One region of the Rothia sp. HMSC065C03 genome, then DNA from elsewhere that is predicted to be linked to it. Evidence: predicted binding sites of a transcription regulator. Region 1 holds the regulator's gene; the other holds the start of a gene.
The links. Region 1 encodes HspR, which represses chaperone genes until heat shock. Its sites were predicted from a motif close to AAGTTGAGTCNNNNNGACTCAACTT; they were not measured.
Positions count from the first base shown of each region.

Region 1 (3,410 bases):
GCATCCGAGTCCAAGCCCGCCGCTGATGAGGACGTTGTCGACGCCGAGGTTATCGACGAAGACGAGAAGAAGTAATCATGGCTGAGCAGGAAAACACCACCCCCGACCCGCTGGAGGAGGCATTCAATGCCCCCGCAGCGGAAGGCCACCCCGAAGCTGAATCGGTCGAAAGCCCCGAGGAAGCTGCGGAAGCCGTCGAGGCTGAGCTCCAGGACGCCGTAGAAGCAGAATCTGCTGACGCGGCACTCGCCGCAGAGCGCCTGGACTCCCTGCTTCGCCTGCAGGCCGAGTTCACTAACTTCAAGAACCGCACCGCCCGCGAAAAGGAGCAGTTGCGAGGCTTCGTAACCAGTGAACTGGTGACCGCGCTGCTGCCGGTGCTCGACGATATCGACGCCGCACGCAAGCACGGCGACCTGCAGGAAGGCCCCTTCGCCTCCATCGCTACCAAGCTTGAAGAGCTGCTCGGCAAGCAGGGCGTGGAGCGCTTCGGTGAAGTAGGCGACGCCTTCGACCCGAACATCCACGAGGCTGTACTGCAGCAGCCCACCGACGAGGTGGCTGAGGATCATGTCTCCATGGTTCTGCGTTACGGCTACCGCGTGAACGACCGCGTGGTTCGTACCGCTCAGGTGGCTGTGGCTGTTGCAGCGTAAGGTGACGGCTAAGCATTGGCTGAATAACTAACGACGGGCGGGTGCTCTCCCAGCGGGGGAGTGCCCGCCCTGTTGTTTGCCTTGTGTCGTTTACCCTGGATGTTTTGCCTGGGCTGTTTTGCTGGGGCTGTTTGCTGGAGTGTTTGTCTGGGATGCGGCGAGCTGTGGTCGCGGTGAAAAACCCTTGGAGGGCGCTATTTTTTGGTCTAGCCCCTTCCAAAATTGAGTCAAGTAGACTAAACTTTTATATAGAGCATTAAGACAAGAACGTGGTGCCCTGCTAGCCGTCCCGTAACCGAGGAGGGCGGCGCATCACCGCGAGAGGAGAAACAAACACATGGCAAGTGAAAACTGGATAACTGACGACTTCTACAAGGCACTGGGTGTCAGCGAAGACGCAAGCGAAAACGACATCAAGAAGGCGTACCGCAAGCTCTCCCGCAAGTACCACCCCGACCTGAACCCCGGCGACGCCGCAGCGGAGAAGAAGTTCAAGGAAATCTCGGAAGCATACGACGTGCTCTCCGACAAGAAGCAGCGCGAGGAGTACGACCAGATCCGCCGCTACGGTGCCGCAGGCATGGGCGGCTTCGGTGGTGGCAGCTACACCGGCTACCCCGGCGCGGACGCATTCGGTGGCTTCAGCAGTGGCGGGGCGGGCATCAACATTGACGACCTGCTCGGCGGCCTCTTCGGCGGTAGCGCGGGCGGCTCCCGACGCTCCGCAGGCTTCACCAGCGCCGACTTCGGCGGCATGGGCGGTGGCGGCTTCGGCGGCGCACAGCACGTAGCCCCCGAAGAAAGCACCACCAGCACCCGCATCAGCCTCGCCCAGGCATACACCGGCGCAACCGTGACCGTGTTCCTGCCGGACGGTTCCCACACCGAGGCACGCATCCCCGCCGGTATTAAGGACGGTCAGAAGGTGCGCCTGCGCGGCAAGGGCCTGCACGGCGCCGATCTGAAGGTCACCGTGCGCGTCTCCGACGACTCCGTGTACTCGCGCGAGGGCAACAACCTGATCATGCGCGCACCCGTCACCCTCGCCGAGGCCGTCGACGGCGCAGTAATCGAGGTGCCCCTGCCCGACGCATCCACCGTGAAGCTGCGCCTGGCACCCGGCCAGGTTGGCCGCCGACTGCGTGCCAAGGGCCGCGGCTTCAAGGCTAAGGGTGGCGATGGCGACCTGATGGTCATCCCCGAAATCGTTCTGCCCACCGAGCTGAGCGCAGAGGCGCAGGAAGCATTCGACAAGTTCGTAAAACTGGCACCGCAGGAGAACCCGCGTAAGGATTTGTTGAAGAAGGCGAAGTAAACTATGGCATCTCGAGAATCATCATCCAAGTCTCGTAGCGGCAAGCCGCTGCACAGCGTGGACCTGCCGGTTTTCGTGATTTCTGTGGCGGCTGAGCTGGCGGGCATGCACCCGCAGACCCTGCGCCAGTACGACCGTATCGGCCTGGTTCAGCCTTCGCGTGCGCCCGGTAAGGCGCGCCGCTACTCGCAGCGTGACGTGAACCGTCTGCAGCAGATTCAGCAGCTCTCGCAGGAGGGCGTCTCCCTGGAGGGTATTCGCCGCATTATTGAGTTGCAGTCCCTCGTGGAGGAGCAGCAGGAACAGATTGCGGCACTGCAGCGTCAGGTTGAAGATGCGAAGGTGAAGCTGGGCCTGACGGAGCGTGTGTTCGCCGCCGGTACCAGTGGCGACGTGGTGCATATTGCCCGCGGTACCCGCCCGGCGCCTCGTCAGCGTTCTTCGGCTGTGGTGTTGTACCGTCAGCGTCACCAGTCGGCTACGGCGGATGATACGAAGCCGCAGCGCTAAACCGGCTAAACCCGCTACACTTGGATAAACGGCTCGGCTGTTTTAGCTCATTTGCGCTAGTCGGCCACCCATATAGGCTTGTGCGTCTTTGTGTATACGCCGCGTGAGGGAGGTTGACTTCCTCCTCCTTGCGAACAAAGAGGACTCCTGCCAGCCGCATACCCTACAGGTATGCGGCTCTCGGTGGGTTAACAGCGTCAACAGCAACAGCACCCGCAAGCAGGCGTCTTACGTCCCTCTTCTGTTCGTTTAAACTCTCCGCAAGTCCTGCGGCGAGCATAATATTCACACACGCATTAGCATCTCGATCTAAGCGCATACCACACTTGGTACACGCCCATTCACGGATATTCAGCGGCTTTCTACCGCCCGGCTCACCACACACAGAACACAGCTGCGACGTGGGGGCAAACCGGTCAGCAAAGACCACCATGCGATGACGTTCATCAGCCTTCTCTTCTATCAGACGGCGTAATAAACCCCATGAGGCATCCAATACCGACTTACCTAAACGGGTACGCGACAGACCAGCCACATTCAGGTTCTCCAGGGCGATGACTTGGTTCTCGTCCACCACCTTGTTTGCTACCTGATGCGCGTAATGGCTCCTTGTATTGCGTACCTTGGCGTGAGCTTTGGCTAGGCGGATGCGTTGCTTTTCGTAGCGGTTGCTACCGCGCTTTTTACGGGAGAGCTGACGTTGAAGCGTAGCAAGACGTGCCGCTGCCTTCTTTAAAGGGCGGGGGTTCTCAAAGAACACCCGTTCACCCTCAGAATTGACAGCTACGGCCAGGCGATTCAGGCCTAGGTCAACACCGACAGCGTATGCAGAAGGCTCCGGTATCTGAATATTTTCAGCAGGCACATCCACAACAAATGAGACATAGTACTTCCCATCCGGCTCACGAATGAGTGTGACTGAGGATGGC
Region 1 is NZ_KV832005.1:293,917-297,326, reverse strand. It holds gene dnaK (molecular chaperone DnaK) at 1-75, shown strand, start outside; gene HMPREF2605_RS05790 (nucleotide exchange factor GrpE) at 78-656, shown strand; gene HMPREF2605_RS05785 (DnaJ domain-containing protein) at 994-1,971, shown strand; gene HMPREF2605_RS05780 (heat shock protein transcriptional repressor HspR) at 1,975-2,481, shown strand; gene HMPREF2605_RS05775 (RNA-guided endonuclease InsQ/TnpB family protein) at 2,645-3,410, opposite strand, start outside.

Region 2 (3,410 bases), on a different contig from region 1:
AACGTGCCAGCCCCGAATGCTCGCGTGGCTCACCGCCCAGGCGCACACAAAGGGTGGGACGCGCGGTATCTCATATCGCGCATCCCACCCTTTACGGTGAAGCGTATTCAGTTTTCTATAGAGCTTTCAGTCCGCGAACTACGCGGCTACCCCAGCGCGCGAACCGCCTGTAGGGTCAGCTCCTCATGCTTGAGGCGCACGGTGCCCAGCTCCGCCGGAACCTCCAGCTCGCCCGGCACAACAATCACGCGCATACCCGCCGCGGTCGCACTGCGCACGCCCGAGGGGGAGTCCTCAATCGCCACGCACTGAGTCGGATCAACACCCAGGCGCTCCGCTGCCAAAAGATAGGGCTGCGGGTTGGGCTTGGGGTGGGTCGTCTCGTCGTTGCCAATAATCACCGAGAAGGTACCCTCGGGGGCGGCGTCAGCGGTGCGGCGAGCCACGGAGGTGGTTGCATTCGTGACGACTGCCGCCGGAATCTGCGCCTCGCGAACCTCCGAGAGGAAACGCTCAATACCGGGCAGGAACTCAACCGGCTGCTGCGCCAGGGTTTCGTGCACCTTCGCCACCAGTAGGTCGTTAATCTCCTCGTCCGGCAGGTTCACGCCGCGCTCGCGCAGGCGATCCAGAGTGAACTGCATGGACAGACCCAAGCAATCGAGGGTGTCCTGCTCGGTCCAGGTGCCACCGAAATCTGCGGCGAGAGCAACCTTAGCGGCAGCCCATACGGGTTCGGTGTCAACCAGGGTTCCGTCGTGGTCGAAGAGAATGGCGGCGGGGAAGGTGTTCGTAGTCGTCATGTCATTAAGCCTACCGGTTTATTTCTGAGGCGAGCGTAGGACAGTGTCCCCAATCGTCACCAAAAAATCTGTGCCCGCGTTCTGGGGGTTCTTGGCGATAGTGAGCAGCGCATTGGCAACGTCCTCACGGGCAATCGTCGGAATGCCCGGAACGCGTTCGACACTCGCCATGTTAAATACCTTCACCCCGCCCCTACCGGGCTTATCGGTCAGCCTGCCCGGATGCGCCCGCGAAATATACGGCTGATATTCGGCGACCAGGGCGTCCGCCTTAACCTTGTCGGTAAAAATGCCGCGCATGATGACCTTGCATGCCAGGCGCATGGGCAGGGATGCGGTCCGCACCGTATCGCCTACGCCGTAGGCGCTCATCAGAACGCAGTGCTTCACGCCTGCGCCCGTGACCACCTCCATGATGAGAGGCAGGCGCTCCTGCATGAACGTGGAGGAGAGAAACTCTCGCACCGTGGCTTTCTGGCCCAGGATGCTGACCATCACGTCTTGCCCGGAGGATGCTGCGGCGAGCTGTTCGGCATCGTTCAGGGCTCCCGGAACGATAGTGAGATTTTGGTGCGACCCTAGTAGTGCTCGTGCTTTATCGGGGTTGCGCACGTAGGCGGTGACGGTGTGCCCCTGTTCTAGTGCTTTGCGGGTGAAGAGGCGACCGGTGCGGCCGGTTGCGCCGAGAACCAGTATTTTCATGTGGGTCCCCATTCGTGACTGTGATTGTTGTGGGAGCCCGCAAGCGCCCAGTCCGGTCAGTATAGCAATGTGGTTTCGACTGGGGGCTTTTGGTTGAGGCTCTTTCAAGCGGGGTTTTGGCTAGGGCTCAGAGCAGTGCGGGGTGAAAAACGAAAAAAGTGGAGAAAATTTTTTGAAAACCCCTTGCGAAACATAGTTGAGTGGAGTAGACTCAAGTTATGTAATGCGAGGGGACGTAGGATAGGCCCCTGAATGCACGATACGAAAGGACATCATGGATATTAAGTTCACGACCAAGAGTCAAGAAGTTATCTCCGCCGCTAACACCAACGCGCAAACGGCGGGTAACCCCACTATTGAAACCTCCCACATCCTCAAGGCCCTGATGGATCAGCGCGAAGGCATCGCAGTCTCGGTGCTCAAGGCCGCAGGCCTGGATGTAGACGCCATCTCCGAGGCTGCTTCCGCAGAAATCAAGAAGCTTCCCAAGGCATCCGGCACCTCCGTGCAGAACGCCTCCTTCAGCCGTTCCGCACTCTCCGCCCTGCAGGCTGCGCAGACCCGCGCTCAGGGCTTCGGAGACACCTACGTCTCCACCGAAATGATTCTGCTGGGCATTGCCAGCGGAACCGATAGCACCGCGACCGCCATGCACAAGCTTGGCGCTACCGCAGACCTCATTGCACAGACCATCCCCAACGTCCGAGGAGACCGCACCGTGGATACCCCCGACCCCGAAGGCACCTTCCAGGCCCTCGAGAAGTACGGCACCGACCTGACCGCCATTGCCCGTGCGGGCAAGCTCGACCCGGTCATCGGCCGTGACTCCGAGATTCGCCGCGTCGTGCAGGTGCTCTCCCGCCGTACCAAGAACAACCCCGTTCTGATTGGTGAGCCCGGCGTCGGTAAGACCGCCGTGGTTGAGGGCCTGGCACAGCGCATGGTTTCTGGCGACGTGCCCGAATCCTTGCGCGGCAAGACCCTGATTAGCCTGGACCTGGGCTCCATGGTCGCAGGTGCTAAGTACCGCGGTGAATTCGAGGAGCGCCTGAAGGCAGTTCTCGAGGAAATCAAGAAGTCCGAGGGTCAGATCGTGACCTTCATCGACGAAATTCACACCGTCGTCGGTGCTGGCGCATCCGAAGGTTCCATGGACGCGGGCAACATGCTCAAGCCCATGCTTGCCCGAGGCGAGTTGCGCCTGATCGGTGCCACCACCCTCGACGAGTACCGCGAGAACATCGAGAAGGACCCCGCCCTGGAGCGCCGCTTCCAGCAGGTGTACGTGGGTGAGCCCAGCGTAGATGACACCATCGGTATTCTGCGTGGCCTGAAGGAACGCTACGAGGCACACCACAAGGTGCAGATCGCTGACTCCGCACTGGTTGCCGCAGCAACCCTGTCCAACCGCTACATTCCCTCCCGTCAGCTGCCGGACAAGGCAATTGACCTGATTGATGAGGCAGCATCCCGCCTGCGCATGGAAATTGACTCCGCCCCGGAGGAAATTGACCAGCTGCGCCGCGCCGTGGACCGCCTCACCATGGAGGAGCTGGCTCTTGCCGACGAGACCGATCCCGCATCGGTTGAGCGTCTGGAGGCCCTGCGCAAGGACATGGCTGACAAGAAGGAACAGCTCGACGCCCTCAACGCCCGTTGGGAAGCCGAGAAGGCTAGCCTGAACCGCGTGGGTGACATCATGACCCAGATTGACGAGCTGCGCTCCCGCGCAGAGGTCGCACAGCGTGAAGGTAACCTCGCCGAGGCATCCCGCCTGCTCTACGGCGAGATTCCCGCAAAGCAGGCCGAACTGGAAGAAGCACAGCGCGCCGAGGACAACGCCAAGAATGAGTCTATGGTCTCTGAAGAAGTCACCGCAGACGATATCGCCGAGGTGATTTCCTC
Region 2 is NZ_KV831978.1:309,263-312,672, forward strand. It holds gene HMPREF2605_RS01520 (HAD family hydrolase) at 147-803, opposite strand; gene HMPREF2605_RS01525 (NAD(P)-dependent oxidoreductase) at 822-1,505, opposite strand; gene clpB (ATP-dependent chaperone ClpB) at 1,780-3,410, shown strand, end outside.
Region 2: clpB (ATP-dependent chaperone ClpB) is a predicted target of HspR. The motif match lies at 1,699-1,723, and genes of this name have one in related genera.